Regions from separate parts of the Halobacillus shinanisalinarum genome, predicted to be linked through region 3. Evidence: a T-box and tRNA genes for the amino acid it is inferred to sense, from the RefSeq annotation. Region 3 holds a T-box; the other regions hold tRNA genes.
What was found. A T-box is a leader RNA that pairs with one kind of tRNA and senses whether it is charged. The one in region 3 lies ahead of serS (serine--tRNA ligase), so its partner is inferred to be a tRNA-Ser.
Positions count from the first base shown of each region.

Region 1: it encodes a tRNA-Ser, which carries the amino acid that the T-box ahead of serS (serine--tRNA ligase) is inferred to sense. The anticodon was not compared.
Region 2: it encodes a tRNA-Ser, which carries the amino acid that the T-box ahead of serS (serine--tRNA ligase) is inferred to sense. The anticodon was not compared.

Region 1 is NZ_CP095074.1:3,980,956-3,986,223, forward strand. Features, by position in the region: rRNA gene MUO14_RS19665 (23S ribosomal RNA) at 1-1,236, shown strand, start outside; rRNA gene rrf (5S ribosomal RNA) at 1,372-1,485, shown strand; tRNA gene MUO14_RS19675 (tRNA-Asn) at 1,497-1,571, shown strand; tRNA gene MUO14_RS19680 (tRNA-Ser) at 1,576-1,668, shown strand; tRNA gene MUO14_RS19685 (tRNA-Glu) at 1,696-1,770, shown strand; tRNA gene MUO14_RS19690 (tRNA-Val) at 1,852-1,927, shown strand; tRNA gene MUO14_RS19695 (tRNA-Met) at 1,957-2,033, shown strand; tRNA gene MUO14_RS19700 (tRNA-Asp) at 2,039-2,115, shown strand; tRNA gene MUO14_RS19705 (tRNA-Phe) at 2,149-2,221, shown strand; tRNA gene MUO14_RS19710 (tRNA-Thr) at 2,235-2,310, shown strand; tRNA gene MUO14_RS19715 (tRNA-Tyr) at 2,326-2,411, shown strand; tRNA gene MUO14_RS19720 (tRNA-Trp) at 2,417-2,487, shown strand; tRNA gene MUO14_RS19725 (tRNA-His) at 2,502-2,577, shown strand; tRNA gene MUO14_RS19730 (tRNA-Gln) at 2,595-2,669, shown strand; tRNA gene MUO14_RS19735 (tRNA-Gly) at 2,676-2,750, shown strand; tRNA gene MUO14_RS19740 (tRNA-Cys) at 2,795-2,868, shown strand; tRNA gene MUO14_RS19745 (tRNA-Leu) at 2,870-2,951, shown strand; gene MUO14_RS19750 (hypothetical protein) at 3,417-3,554, shown strand; gene MUO14_RS19755 (helix-turn-helix domain-containing protein) at 3,709-3,981, shown strand; gene MUO14_RS19760 (hypothetical protein) at 4,533-4,991, shown strand; gene MUO14_RS19765 (hypothetical protein) at 5,168-5,268, shown strand, end outside.
Region 2 is NZ_CP095074.1:2,946,409-2,951,676, forward strand. Features, by position in the region: partial or broken gene MUO14_RS14830 (Tex family protein) at 1-1,784, shown strand, start outside; gene cmpA (cortex morphogenetic protein CmpA) at 1,826-1,936, opposite strand; gene MUO14_RS14840 (SprT family protein) at 2,014-2,460, shown strand; tRNA gene MUO14_RS14845 (tRNA-Asn) at 2,652-2,726, shown strand; tRNA gene MUO14_RS14850 (tRNA-Ser) at 2,731-2,821, shown strand; tRNA gene MUO14_RS14855 (tRNA-Glu) at 2,840-2,911, shown strand; tRNA gene MUO14_RS14860 (tRNA-Asp) at 2,931-3,007, shown strand; tRNA gene MUO14_RS14865 (tRNA-Gln) at 3,014-3,088, shown strand; tRNA gene MUO14_RS14870 (tRNA-Lys) at 3,385-3,460, shown strand; tRNA gene MUO14_RS14875 (tRNA-Leu) at 3,467-3,548, shown strand; tRNA gene MUO14_RS14880 (tRNA-Leu) at 3,586-3,669, shown strand; tRNA gene MUO14_RS14885 (tRNA-Arg) at 3,745-3,821, shown strand; tRNA gene MUO14_RS14890 (tRNA-Pro) at 3,825-3,901, shown strand; tRNA gene MUO14_RS14895 (tRNA-Gly) at 4,073-4,146, shown strand; tRNA gene MUO14_RS14900 (tRNA-Ile) at 4,165-4,241, shown strand; rRNA gene MUO14_RS14905 (16S ribosomal RNA) at 4,367-5,268, shown strand, end outside.
Region 3 is NZ_CP095074.1:2,399,579-2,404,846, forward strand. Features, by position in the region: gene guaB (IMP dehydrogenase) at 1-537, shown strand, start outside; gene MUO14_RS11780 (serine hydrolase) at 643-1,980, shown strand; gene pdxS (pyridoxal 5'-phosphate synthase lyase subunit PdxS) at 2,109-2,993, shown strand; gene pdxT (pyridoxal 5'-phosphate synthase glutaminase subunit PdxT) at 3,012-3,602, shown strand; T-box leader at 3,659-3,886, shown strand; gene serS (serine--tRNA ligase) at 3,939-5,213, shown strand.

The DNA.
Region 1 (5,268 bases), 1.6 Mb from region 3:
AGGTGAGCGGGAGAACTCTCGTTAAGGAACTCGGCAAAATGACCCCGTAACTTCGGGAGAAGGGGTGCTCCTCTGCCGAGGAGCCGCAGTGAAAAGGCCCAAGCGACTGTTTACCAAAAACACAGGTCTCTGCGAAGCCGTAAGGCGAAGTATAGGGGCTGACACCTGCCCGGTGCTGGAAGGTTAAGGGGATGCGTTAGCGCTTGGCGCGAAGCGTTGAACCGAAGCCCCAGTAAACGGCGGCCGTAACTATAACGGTCCTAAGGTAGCGAAATTCCTTGTCGGGTAAGTTCCGACCCGCACGAAAGGTGCAACGACTTGGGCACTGTCTCAACGAGAGACCCGGTGAAATTATACTATGCGTGAAGATGCGCATTACCCGCGACAGGACGGAAAGACCCCGTGGAGCTTTACTGTAGCCTGATATTGAATGTTGGTACAGCTTGTACAGGATAGGTGGGAGCCTGAGAAGCCGGAGCGCTAGCTTCGGTGGAGGCGCTGGTGGGATACCACCCTGGCTGTACGGACATTCTAACCCAGGACCGTGATCCGGTTCGGAGACAGTGTCAGGTGGGCAGTTTGACTGGGGCGGTCGCCTCCTAAAGAGTAACGGAGGCGCCCAAAGGTTCCCTCAGAATGGTTGGAAATCATTCGCAGAGTGTAAAGGCACAAGGGAGCTTGACTGCGAGACCTACAAGTCGAGCAGGGACGAAAGTCGGGCTTAGTGATCCGGCGGTACCGTATGGAAGGGCCGTCGCTCAACGGATAAAAGCTACCCCGGGGATAACAGGCTTATCTCCCCCAAGAGTCCACATCGACGGGGAGGTTTGGCACCTCGATGTCGGCTCATCGCATCCTGGGGCTGTAGTCGGTCCCAAGGGTTGGGCTGTTCGCCCATTAAAGCGGTACGCGAGCTGGGTTCAGAACGTCGTGAGACAGTTCGGTCCCTATCCGTCGTGGGCGTTGGAAATCTGAAAGGAGCTGTCCTTAGTACGAGAGGACCGGGATGGACACACCGCTGGTGTACCAGTTGTTCCGCCAGGAGCATCGCTGGGTAGCTACGTGTGGACGGGATAAGTGCTGAAAGCATCTAAGCATGAAGCCCCCCTTGAGATGAGATTTCCCCTTACGCCAAGTAAGTAAGATTCCTCAGAGACGATGAGGTCGATAGGTCCGAGGTCGAAGCGTGGTGACACGTGAAGCTGACGGATACTAATCAATCGATGACTTATCTATATCAAAATTGAATCGTTTGGTCTTGCCTGTCTTATCCAGTTTTGAGGGTTTTCAAAAACTTCTACATAAACCCTTGATTTTTCTTTTAAAGAGCAATATAATATATCTTGTCCTTTAAAAAAGAGAATTAAGAGATCTGGTGGCGACGGCGAAGAGGTCACACCTGTTCCCATGCCGAACACAGTAGTTAAGCTCTTCAGCGCCGATGGTAGTCGGGTCGATCCCCGTGAGAGTAGGACGCTGCCAGGTTTCATTATTATTCCACCGTAGCTCAGTGGTAGAGCAATCGGCTGTTAACCGATCGGTCGTAGGTTCGAATCCTACCGGTGGAGCCATTACGGAGAGCTGTCCGAGCTGGCCGAAGGAGCACGATTGGAATTCGTGTAAACCGTTTTCGCGGTTTCGAGGGTTCGAATCCCTCGCTCTCCGCCATATCGAACATAACGAAAGTTTTCGATTGGCCCGTTGGTCAAGTGGTTAAGACACCGCCCTTTCACGGCGGTATCACGGGTTCGAATCCCGTACGGGTCACCAACTTCCCAAAGCTTATTAGTGAAAGTATTATTAAATATATCATTTTCTTAATACATTACATATCTAGTAAGTTATATAGCTGGAGGATTAGCTCAGCTGGGAGAGCACTTGCCTTACAAGCAAGGGGTCGCAGGTTCGAGCCCTGCATCCTCCACCATCTATTTTCTAGTGGAAATTCCACATTATCGCGGGGTAGAGCAGTCTGGTAGCTCGTCGGGCTCATAACCCGGAGGTCACAGGTTCAAATCCTGTCCCCGCAACCAAATTTGGTCCGGTAGTTCAGTTGGTTAGAATGCCTGCCTGTCACGCAGGAGGTCGCGGGTTCGAGTCCCGTCCGGACCGCCATGTTTACATATACACGTAAATCATTAGAAATCTGGCTCGGTAGCTCAGTCGGTAGAGCAACGGACTGAAAATCCGTGTGTCGGCGGTTCGATTCCGTCCCGAGCCACCTTTTTCCACTAGCCGGCCTAGCTCAACTGGTAGAGCAACTGATTTGTAATCAGTAGGTTGGGGGTTCAAGTCCTCTGGCCGGCACCATTTGGTCATTGTGATGGAGGGATAGCGAAGTTGGCCAAACGCGGCGGACTGTAAATCCGCTCCCATCGGGTTCGTAGGTTCGAGTCCTACTCCCTCCACCATTTATAGGGGTATAGTTTAATGGTAAAACTGCGGTCTCCAAAACCGCCAATGTGGGTTCAATTCCTACTACCCCTGCTTTTTACATTATGGCGGCTATGGCGAAGGGGTTAACGCACCGGATTGTGGTTCCGGCATGCGTGGGTTCAAATCCCACTAGTCGCCCCATTTTTAAATTAATCTGTTGGGCCATAGCCAAGCGGTAAGGCCACGGTTTTTGGTACCGTCATGCGCTGGTTCGAATCCAGCTGGCCCAGCCATCAGATGCGGGAGTAGTTCAGTGGTAGAACACCACCTTGCCAAGGTGGGGGTCGCGGGTTCGAATCCCGTCTCCCGCTCCATTTTATATTCATAACTAAGAGATGGTTAGCATAGGATGTAAAACGGCGGCATAGCCAAGCGGTAAGGCAGAGGACTGCAACTCCTCTATCACCGGTTCGATTCCGGTTGCCGCCTCCATGCCGGTGTGGCGGAATTGGCAGACGCGCACGACTCAAAATCGTGTTCCTCACGGAGTGTCGGTTCGAACCCGACCACCGGTATTATTTTATTTTCGTTAAGAGTAAGTCAATTAGTCTTGAATATACTGTAATATCAACGTTTCTCACATTGTGGGAAGCGTTTTTTTTGTTGTCTTTTTTAGCTAAAATACGTAGATTTTTAGTGTTTACCCATTGTCTCTAATCATGTGTATTAATCGTGCGAATAGCTCCGAAGGAAGGCAAGCTATGGCAAGACGTAAGAATAATCTTAATGACCGTGAAATATCCATTGTCCGAAAAAGTTCGAATTCATTCGTATGCAGAATCATTCAATGAAGCGATAATTTATTTAATGATATTGTGATTTATGTAATTAAGACCGTCCCAGTATTCTTTGATTTAGGGATAGCCTACATAAGAAAAAGGTATTGAGTTTTACAATTTATGTTAGAATATTAGTAATCATTATTTAACAAACGAAGTAGGTTAGCGTAAGGTTCAAGAATAGTATGGGAGGGTATAAAAATGGGGTTTAATGAAGTTTTAAGAAATAGGGAGAGGACTGATAAAAAAGCTAAGGAGGGGCGATTATATATCAGAAGCATTGAATTTGATACTGTCTTGGATACTTTGGATACCCCAATTGTTTCTCTTACCTTTTAAGTTGTTATTCAGAGGTATATCCTGGCTAACAAGTACAATAATTCAAAACTAATCATGAGATAAATGCAGTTTAATTCTCTAAAAAGTCCCTTTTTGACGTTGGACAGTGGGTGGGAATCTTACTACTCTGACAAATAGAAAGGGGATGAGTTGAATGAAACGCAATCAGTACACGATAGCGCTCAAACAACAAGTCTTCAAAGAAGCCGAAGAAACCGCGAATAAAAGCCTAGTCACTCGTCTTTATAAACTAAGCGCTAATATGGTAGATCATTGGTGCCAGGAGTTTCATAAAGGAAAACTTGGGGATGTGTCTCTTGATCAAGTAGATTCAATTGACACGAAACACCTGGCTGAAGAGATCGGTCATTTAAAGAAACTTCTGGGTGAGAAGGATCTTGAAATCGACGTTCTGGGGATCTCGTAAAAGAAAAGCCCTCATTCACGGAAAAAATTGAAGTAGCCGATTACTGGATCGCTCAGGGCTATGCCATGACGAAGGTTCTGAACATCGTTGGCATCAAGCGCTCCACCTACTACTACCAAAAGAATGCCAAGGTGGCGGTCAAGCAGTTCAAGGTTGGTTTGAAGTAGACATGACCCTTATGGTTGGAGACCAAAAGCCAAATGAGAATTTTAGAACGGATAGGGTGGTTCTAAAAATAGACGCACCATAATAGGTAGGAACCTCACACCAATCAATTAGCAACGATATAAAAGGTATTAAGTTGATTTAAATTAAGTATTATAAAGACAAGTAATTTTGCTTAGGAGAATCCTAAGCTTGTTCCGTTAAATCTGTTTTAAGTTTATCCTCAAATTCCTTACAAAGTTGTATATTTGATTTATCACTTTAAATCCCCAAATAATTACCTAACTTCCCTAAAAATTTCAACTAATTTATGGAAGTTCTTTTACTAGAACGAATGATTAATTTAAGGGATAGAGTGGAAGGCTATTTTAAAAAGGAGCCTTATTATGTTAGGGCTAATAATTGCGGTCTTTGTATTTAATTTTCTTGCATTTAGAACAAATAATCGTTTAACTAAAAATCAAGTTGTTCATATATGGATGTTTACCATAGCATTTCAAATAATTGTTGATATATATATTGATGCAAAGTATCAAGGATATTGGTACTTTTCTAAATCTATAGAGTGGCGATCAATCCCTGCATTACTTATATTGATCCCTCCCGTGAATATGATTTTTCTAAACTGGTACCCATTTGGACAATTAATGTATAAACGTATTTTTTACATTTTATTTTGGGTCATAGGAATTACATTTTACGAAGCCATCACCTTATTACCTGAACCGTGGGGATATTTTAATCATGGGTGGTGGAATTTGTGGTATTCAGTATTGGTTAATCCTTTCTTATTACTTATTGTTTTATATTACTATAAGTGGGTATGTAAAATTGAGAATGGCTAACTAATGACGGCCCATTATATATGGTATAGGGTTGAGTCAAAGTAAACATCTTTTCTCCGTTGAAGCAGTTATGAAGAACTCCTTGTTAATGATGTATTATATATATTTTACTGGATTAATTTACATGATTTTCTTTCAATGTTACGATTACGTTACAAGAAAAGCGAGGGGATTTTATGTTTGATACATTATTCAAGAAGATCATGTGGGGACTAGGAACGGTTGCGTTTTTAGTCCTTGGCGTGTTCGTTTACCTTATTGTTGCAAATGTAATTTT
Region 2 (5,268 bases), 550 kb from region 3:
CCGCTCGCGTTACTCGTGTGGAAGCAACATAGCTTTAATTATAAAGAGGAAGCCGCGACTTATTTTTCTGAGGAGCATGCACTACATACGCTAGAGGAGGTAACTCTCGGTGTCAGCGACATTTTAGCTGAATGGATTTCAGATAGCCCTGAATTTCGAGATCGTATTCGCCAGCAAACACATCGCAGTGGCACGATTGAATCCTCTGTGAAAAATGAGCAAAAAGATGAGAAGTCAATTTTTGAAATGTACTATGAATACCAAGAACCTGTTCGATCCATCGTCTCCCATAGAGTGCTCGCATTAAACCGGGGGGAAAAGGAGGAAGTATTAAAGGTTGCTATACATCCGCCCGAAGACGCAATTATTGATTTTCTTAAAAAGAACGTTATTCATACAGCGACAGCTCAGGATCTCCGCGAAATTTTAACCGAAGCTATTCAAGACAGTTATAAACGCTTGATTCAGCCGTCTGTTGAAAGGGAGATACGCAATTCTCTATCGGAGACTGCGGAAGAGAAGGCAATCGAAGTATTCTCAAGTAATTTAAAGAACTTGTTGTTGCAACCGCCTCTTAAAGGGAAAGTAGTGCTAGGGGTGGACCCGGCCTATCGAACCGGTTGTAAGCTTGCAGTAGTTGACGAAACAGGGAAGATGCTCGATGTATCGGTGATATACCCAACACCTCCAAAGAGTGATGTAGAAGGTTCGGAGAAAAAGATTCGTGCGTATTTTGATCAATATCCTATTGAACTGATTGCTATTGGTAATGGGACAGCTTCAAGGGAGACGGAACAATTTATTGCTGAGATGATTCAAAATTATACACTGCCAGCTTCCTATATGATCGTTAACGAAGCAGGTGCCAGTGTGTATTCTGCGTCTAAGCTGGCACGAGAAGAATTCCCGGATTTACAAGTAGAAGAACGAAGTGCAGTATCCATTGCAAGAAGAGTGCAAGATCCACTTGCTGAACTTGTGAAAATTGATCCGAAATCGATTGGGGTAGGTCAGTACCAACATGATGTGAGCCAGAAGAAATTAAGTGGTTCCCTCACATTTGTTGTAGAAACAGCTGTAAACCAAGTAGGTGTTAACGTGAATACAGCTTCTTCGTCTTTACTTCAATATGTAGCGGGTCTTAGTAAAAGCGTTGCTAATAACGTCGTAAAAAAACGAGAAGAAGTAGGGAAATTCACAAGTCGAAAGCAATTAAAGGATATTCCACGCTTAGGAGCTAAGACTTTCGAGCAAAGTATCGGTTTTTTGCGCGTTTTAGAAGGGAGGAACCATTAGATAAAACATCGATTCACCCAGAGAGCTACAAAGCTGCTCACTTGTTGCTTAAGCAAATAGATTGTTCACCAGAGGAGCTAGGAAACGAAGAAATTAAGGAAAAGGTTAATAAAATTGACATTCCTGCTACAGCTGAACAACTTGATATAGGAGAACCTACGCTTCTAGATATTATTAAATCATTGACGGAACCTGGTCGAGATCCGAGGGATGACTTGCCGAAACCGTTACTTAAAACAAATGTCCTGTCAATGGAGGACCTTGAACAAGGGATGGAGCTTGAGGGAACAGTACGCAATGTTGTTGATTTTGGGGTTTTTGTAGATATTGGTGTGAAGCAAGATGGGCTTGTTCACATATCAAAGTTGTCGAATAAATTTGTTAAACACCCTATGGATGTTGTTTCAGTAGGTGATGTCGTTACCATTTGGGTAGAAAATGTAGATGTGCAAAAACAACGAATTGCACTTACAATGCTTCAAAAATAGGTGAAAGGCTGCCTGGGAGATACCATTCTTCCAGGTTTATTTTATTTAAATCGATGATGGTAAAAGTACCAACATTGATTCAGCATTTTGATCTGATATTTATCTTTATTTAAAAAGGCATTGAACATCTGTTTACGAAGCCAATGTGGCAATTAAATCTCCTCCTTTTGTAATTGGAGACATTCCCCTTTATAATAGACTATGCAAAAAAGGGGAGAGGTGTTCCGATATGTCGATAAATCAACAACACTTACAGAAGTGGACGAACAGAATATCGCAGGAATTTTTCGGGAAACCATATGTAGATCATGTAACCTTCAATCCCAGATTGAGAACAACAGGAGGGAGGTACATCCCTTCAAAGAGAGTTATTGAATTAAACCCAAAATACTTAATGGAAATGAATGAAGAAGAATTCGTCGGCATTATTAAACACGAGCTTTGCCATTATCATTTGCACATCGAGGGAAAAGGATTCGCTCATAAAGACCGAGCATTTAAGGAACTCTTAAAAAAGACAGGGTCTCCAAGGCACTGTAAGCCGCTACCTTCTGAAGAAAAGAAGAAACATGTTTACATATGTACGCATTGTGCAAATGAGTATGTTCGAAGGAAAAGAATAAATATAGAAAAATACCGATGTGGGAAATGCATGGGTGAATTAAAAAAGAGTTAGAAAGGCATTGACGAATTGTGTAGGAGCGTGTTAAATTAAATAAGCCTTAAAAAAAGCAAAACCCTTTTTATAACAAAATACTTTTTAATTAAAAATGGTTTGACATAAACTATTTAGTGTTATAAAATATAGAACGTCGCTGATCTTGTAACGATATTTACATATGATAAGCTAAGCGATATTAACATTGATCCACCGTAGCTCAGTGGTAGAGCAATCGGCTGTTAACCGATCGGTCGTAGGTTCGAATCCTACCGGTGGAGCCATTACGGAGAAGTACTCAAGTGGCTGAAGAGGCGCCCCTGCTAAGGGTGTAGGTCGCGCAAGCGGCGCGAGGGTTCAAATCCCTCCTTCTCCGCCATTTTATTTTTTGTGAAATGGCCCGTTGGTCAAGTGGTTAAGACACCGCCCTTTCACGGCGGTATCACGGGTTCGAATCCCGTACGGGTCACTTTGATTTACATATGTTAGGTCCGGTAGTTCAGTTGGTTAGAATGCCTGCCTGTCACGCAGGAGGTCGCGGGTTCGAGTCCCGTCCGGACCGCCATGTTTTTGGGCCATAGCCAAGCGGTAAGGCAACGGTTTTTGGTACCGTCATGCGCTGGTTCGAATCCAGCTGGCCCAGCCATTTTTATTTTGTCCCTTGGGTTGACAAAGATGAAATAAAATTATATGATGTTCCTTGTGCTTTTAAAAGAAAACAGATTTGAAATGAAACTTTCAGATGAAGTTTTCACTAAAGTTAGTTAATAGGACATTTGTTGTTAGAGTACGAGAATACCTTTCAACTTAAGAGCTATTAGCTCAACTAGTAAAGCGAATCATTGGAGTTACATCCTTGCTTGCGAGGGGTACAGATTCACTGGTTTAATTTACAACACGACGAGAACACTTTTAAACGTACAAGATACAACTTTTTATTAAGAGCCATTAGCTCAGCTGGTAGAGCATCTGACTTTTAATCAGAGGGTCGGAGGTTCGAGCCCTCCATGGCTCACCATTTTTAGCGGGTGTGGTGGAATTGGCAGACACGCTAGATTTAGGATCTAGTGCTTCACGGCGTGGGGGTTCAAGTCCCTCCACCCGCACTTATATACATTCACTGAAACTCAGTGTATTCAATTAGCGGTCGTGGCGGAATCGGCAGACGCGCTAGGTTGAGGGCCTAGTGGGGGCAACCCCGTGGAGGTTCAAGTCCTCTCGGCCGCACTAAGCTTTTATTTAAAAAAAGCATTGCATTTCAAGCTGAAACATGGTATATTGAATGATGTCGCTTCAAAAAAGGCGCCCGTAGCTCAATTGGATAGAGCGTCTGACTACGGATCAGAAGGTTAGGGGTTCGACTCCTCTCGGGCGCGCCATTACGGGAAGTAGCTCAGCTTGGTAGAGCACTTGGTTTGGGACCAAGGGGTCGCAGGTTCGAATCCTGTCTTCCCGACCATCGATTTTCCATCCTTAACATTATATTGTACGGTGTAGTTTAGTGGTGAAACCTCAACCACGAGCAAAACTTCCCCGAATACACATCGAGTTGCCTCGACGGATTCATTTCCTAGAAAAAGCTTTTAGAGGAAGAGGCATATCCGAACAAGGATGATGAAATCAAATATACGCGGGTGTAGTTTAGTGGTAAAACCTCAGCCTTCCAAGCTGATGATGAGGGTTCGATTCCCTTCACCCGCTCCATTATTTAACTACCACTAGGGGCCTGTAGCTCAGCTGGTTAGAGCGCACGCCTGATAAGCGTGAGGTCGGTGGTTCGAGTCCACTCAGGCCCACCATTGAACAATTTTGATCTTTGAAAACTGAACGAACCAACCAGTACGTCAATATATTCTTTCTATTAAATAGAGAGAATTTGAAACAAGCACATTCGGTGTGCAAATGAGCAAGTCAAACTTTAACTTTTATGGAGAGTTTGATCCTGGCTCAGGACGAACGCTGGCGGCGTGCCTAATACATGCAAGTCGAGCGCAGGAAGCAGGCGGATCCCCTTCGGGGTGAAGCCTGTGGAATGAGCGGCGGACGGGTGAGTAACACGTGGGCAACCTGCCTGTAAGATCGGAATAACTCCGGGAAACCGGGGCTAATGCCGGGTAATCCTTCATCTCGCATGAGAGGAAGGTAAAAGATGGCTTCTAGCTATCACTTACAGATGGGCCCGCGGCGCATTAGCTAGTTGGTGAGGTAACGGCTCACCAAGGCGACGATGCGTAGCCGACCTGAGAGGGTGATCGGCCACACTGGGACTGAGACACGGCCCAGACTCCTACGGGAGGCAGCAGTAGGGAATCTTCCGCAATGGACGAAAGTCTGACGGAGCAACGCCGCGTGAACGATGAAGGTCTTCGGATCGTAAAGTTCTGTTGTTAGGGAAGAACATGTACCGTTCAAACAGGGCGGTACCTTGACGGTACCTAACGAGGAAGCCCCGGCTAACTACGTGCCAGCAGCCGCGGTAATACGTAGGGGGCAAGCGTTGTCCGGAATTATTGGGCGTAAAGCGCGCGCAGGCGGTTCCTTAAGTCTGATGTGAAAGCCCACGGCTCAACCGTGGAGGGTCATTGGAAACTGGGGAACTTGAGGACAGAAGAGGAGAGTGGAATTCCACGTGTAGCGGTGAAATGCGTAGATATGTGGAGGAACACCAGTGGCGAAGGCGACTCTCTGGTCTGTTTCTGACGCTGAGGTGCGAAAGCGTGGGTAGCAAACAGGATTAGATACCCTGGTAGTCCACGCCGTAAACGATGAGTGCTAGGTGTTAGGGGGCTTCCACCCCTTAGTGCTGAAGTTAACGCATTAAGCACT
Region 3 (5,268 bases):
GTTGTAGCAGGTGTTGGAGTTCCGCAAATTACAGCCGTAAATGATTGCGCTATGGAAGCATCCAAGCATAATATTCCAGTTATTGCTGACGGCGGAATTAAATATTCTGGCGACATCGTTAAGGCGATTGCAGCCGGTGGACATGCAGTGATGCTCGGAAGTCTTCTAGCTGGAGTAAGCGAAAGCCCGGGAGAAACGGAAATATTCCAAGGGCGCCGTTTTAAAGTATACCGTGGAATGGGTTCAGTCGGTGCAATGGAATCCGGATCCAAGGACCGTTATTTCCAAAGTGAGCAAGAAACGAAGAAACTTGTCCCAGAAGGAATCGAGGGACGCATGCCTTATAAAGGACCGCTAGCTGACTCTATTCATCAGCTTCTCGGAGGACTACGTTCTGGAATGGGATATTGTGGGGCAAGTACAATCGAAGCTCTCCGAATTGATGCCAAATTTACTAGAATTACTGGTGCGGGATTACGTGAAAGTCATCCCCATGACGTGCAAGTTACAAAAGAAGCACCGAACTACTCCATTTGACACGTTAAAAAATCTTTAGACAGGGACTTTTCCCTGTCTATTTTTTTATATAACCATGTGATAGAATAACAAAGATGCATAAATTATTCGTGGAGGTTGAGAGAGTTGAAACAAAGATTGCAAGCATCATTGGCCGTGGGAATGGCTCTTGTTTTAAGTGTGTTGATGATTTTTGGAAATCCTGGGATTACATACGCAGCCACAGTTGAAGTGGAAGCAGAGTCAGCTATTTTAGTAGATGCAGAGACAGGAAAGATTTTATTTGAAAAAGAGGCTGATTTAACTTTACCTCCAGCTAGTATGACCAAGATGATGACAGAATACCTTGTCCTTGAGGCTATCGAGGAAGGTGAAATTAGCTGGGATACAACAACTCAAATTAGTGATTATCCATATAGTATATCCGCAGATCCATCCTTTTCCGGGGTAGGATTGACACAAAATCAGGACTATACGGTCCGTGAACTTTATGAAGCGATGGCGATTAACTCAGATAATGCAACAACTATTGCATTAGCAGAACTGATTGCCGGTTCAGAAGGCGCATTTGTAAAGATGATGAATAAAAAAGCGGCTGAACTAGGACTTCCTGACTATCAATTTGTAAACTCAACAGGATTATCTAATAGTAATCTCGGTGAAAACTATCCAGAAGGTACTGAACCAAATGCCAACAATTTGTTATCAGCCCGTTCAGCTGCCCTACTAGCTTATCATCTCGTGAATGATTATCCTGAAGCACTTGAGATAACCAGTATAACAACTACCGAATTTGACGGACAGCAAATTAGAAACTGGAACTGGATGCTCCCAAATATGCCGGGGTACCTAGCTGATTATGGATATGAAGGAATGGACGGCCTGAAGACAGGTTGGACTGACCTTGCGGGTTACTGTTTTACAGGAACAGCGGAGCGCGATGGCCAACGCTTTATTTCTGTAGTTATGAAAACGAATAGTGAGGAAGCAAGGTTCCAGGAGACACGAAAGCTGCTTGATTATGGATTTAAGCAGTTTGAACAAAAAGAACTTTTCCCTGCTGGTTATCAAATCGAAGGTGAATCAGAAGTTCCTGTAGCAAAAGGAAAAGAGGGGACCGTTGAGATTGAAGCGGCTGAGGATCTTACAACGCCGGTCAAAAATGGTCAAGAAGATATGTATGAAGTGAAATATAATATCTCTAAGGAGCATTTAGATAAAGATGGGAATCTAACTGCCCCTATTAAAAAGGGAGAGAAAATTGGGACGGTTGAACTCGTTTACAACGGCGAAGACAACTATAAAAACTTAGTAACTGGGAAAACTCAAAAAACAGCAGTAGATCTTGTTACGACTTCAGCTGTTGAAAAATCAAACTGGTTTATGTTGATGGTAGGCGGTGTTGGGAATTTCTTCAGCGATATATTCACTAGTGCCATGGATATGGTGAAGGGCTGGTTCTAGTTCTAATCCTAATCCTAATTTATATAGTAGGATTTATGGCCGCAATACGTTACAATAGTAGGCAGGAATCGAGATTATAGAAGATTCATGGTCGACAATTTATACAGATCAAACAGGGAGGAATAATCATGTCACAAACAGGTACTGACCGCGTAAAGCGAGGAATGGCAGAAATGCAAAAAGGCGGCGTCATCATGGACGTTGTAAATGCAGAACAAGCTAAAATTGCAGAAGAAGCAGGAGCTGTGGCCGTTATGGCTCTAGAACGTGTTCCAGCTGATATTCGTGCTGCAGGCGGTGTTGCACGTATGGCAGATCCAACGATCACTGAAGATGTAATGAACGCCGTATCTATTCCAGTTATGGCGAAGGCGCGCATTGGCCACATTACTGAAGCACGTGTTCTTGAAGCAATGGGTGTGGACTACATTGACGAGAGTGAAGTCTTAACTCCTGCTGATGACATTTACCACATTAAAAAGGATGAGTATACGGTACCGTTTGTTTGTGGCTGCCGTAACCTTGGTGAAGCAACACGCCGTATTCGTGAAGGAGCATCTATGCTTCGTACGAAGGGTGAGCCAGGTACAGGAAATATTGTTGAGGCTGTTAGCCATATGCGCCAAGTTCAATCACAAATCCGCCATCTTCGCGGGATGTCCGATGATGAAGTGATGGTCTATGCCAAAGAGAATGGGGCACCATTTGATCTATTACTAGAAATTCGTGAAGCTGGCCGTTTACCTGTCGTAAACTTTGCAGCAGGTGGTATTGCTACTCCAGCCGATGCATCTCTAATGATGCAATTAGGTGCCGACGGAGTGTTTGTAGGATCTGGAGTCTTTAAGTCCAATAACCCGGAAAAATTTGCTCGTGCCATTGTTGAAGCTACAACTCATTATGATGATTACAAATTAATCGGTGAATTGTCTAAAGGACTTGGTACAGCAATGAAAGGAATGGAAATGTCCACCCTTACTCCAGAACAGCGTATGGCAGATCGCAGCCAATAAGAAAAGGAGATCGACATCATGACTACAATTGGCGTATTAGGTCTTCAAGGTGCCTTTCGGGAACATGTCCGCTCTGTTGAAGCTTCTGGTGCAACAGCCGTTGTCGTGAAGAAGAAGGGGCAGCTTGAAGAAATTGATGGGTTAATCATCCCTGGCGGTGAAAGTACAACGATAAGGCGCTTGATTGATAAATATGATTTTCTTGAACCGATCAGGCAATTCGGAAAACAAGGGAAGCCGATTTTCGGCACATGTGCAGGATTGATTCTGCTTGCGAGCGAAATTGATGGTTCCTATGATGTTCATCTAGGATTAATGGATATTCGTGTACGCCGCAATGCCTTTGGGCGCCAACGGGAAAGCTTTGAAGCGGATCTAATGATCGAGGGTGTTGCTGAAGGGTATAATGCTGTCTTTATCCGTGCACCCTATATTGAAGGTGTCGGAGAAGACACTACAGTGCTATCTACCTATGACGGACACATTGTGGCTGCCCAACAAGATCACTATTTAGCCTGTTCTTTCCATCCTGAACTGACTGATGACCATCGTATTACAGCATATTTTGTAAAAATGGTGGAAGAATCTAAAAAATCACTTGCATCTTAAAGTACAATCCGCTATTCTTATTTGAAAGGTAGCAGCCTTTCACCAAACAATTTATATGAAACGCGATGATAGGAACTAGTAACAGTGTCTTCTTTCCTAAGAGAGCCAGTGGGTGGTGTGAACTGGCGGAAGAGTATTGTGAATCCATCCTTGAGTTGCTCGACTGAATCCAGTAGTAAGTCGTGCCGGCACTCACCGTTATGAGGTAAGCTGGAAGACAACGAGTTGTCTTCAACCAGGGTGGTATCGCGGGAAAACCTATAATCAAAGCTCTCGTCCCTTTTTCATTAAAGGGACGGGGGCTTTTTTATATTTAATAATAAGGAGGTCATAACCATGCTAGACATGAAGTATTTACGCCAAAATTTTGACGAAGTAAAAGGGAAACTCAAACATAGGGGAGAGGACCTTTCTGAACTGGATACGTTCGGTGACTTAGACAGCCGTCGCCGTGAGTTAATTCAGGAAACCGAAGAATTAAAAGCACGCCGCAACGAGGTATCCAAAGAAATCTCCCAGTTAAAAAAAGAAAAGCAAGATGCTGATGACAAAATAAAGGAAATGCGTGAAGTTGGTGATCGTATTAAAGAACTTGATACGGAACTTAAGCAGGTAGAAGAACGACTTGAGACGCTCTTGCTATCTATTCCAAACATCCCGCATGAAAGCGTTCCTGTAGGTGAAGATGAGGATGATAACGTTGAAGCAAAAACATGGGGAGAGGTTCCAGCTTTTGTTTTTGAAGCGAAGGCTCACTGGGATGTAGCGACAAATCTAGATATTTTGGATTTTGAACGTGCCTCAAAAGTGACCGGCAGCCGTTTCGTCTTTTATAAAGGGCTAGGGGCTCGTCTAGAGCGTGCACTGTTAAACTTTATGATGGATTTACATTCAGACGAGCACGGCTATCAGGAAATGCTCCCTCCTCAATTAGTGAATCGAACATCCATGACAGGGACAGGGCAACTGCCGAAGTTTGAAGAAGATGCCTTTAAAATAGAGGATTGGGATTACTTCCTTATCCCAACAGCAGAAGTTCCAGTGACAAACTATCATCGTGAAGAAATTTTATCTGCTGATAACCTGCCGCAGAAATTTGTTGCCTTCAGCACGAACTTTCGCTCAGAAGCAGGTTCAGCTGGACGTGATACAAGGGGATTAATTCGTCAGCATCAATTTAATAAAGTTGAGCTCGTCCAGCTTACGACACCTGAAGAATCCTACCAACGTTTAGAAGAGATTACAGGAAACGCTGAAAAGGTGCTACAGCTGCTTAAGCTTCCATATCGGGTGATGAGCATGTGTACAGGTGACTTAGGCTTCACAGCTGCGAAGAAGTATGATATCGAAGTTTGGATTCCTAGCTACAACACATATCGCGAAATTAGCTCTTGTTCTAATTTTGAGGACTTTCAGGCACGGCGCGCAGGCATCCGCTTCCGCCGTGAAGAAAAAGGGAAGCCTGAATATGTTCACACTTTGAATGGGTCTGGTTTAGCTCTAGGTCGTACAGTAGCTGCCATCTTAGAAAACTATCAGCAGAAAGACGGCTCTGTTGTGATTCCAGAGGTGTTACGTCCATATATGGGTGGCAAAGAAGTAATTAAGTAAATGGAAAGGAAGCTGTGTTTTTTACAGCTTCTTCTCTTAACCATAAAAAATTATT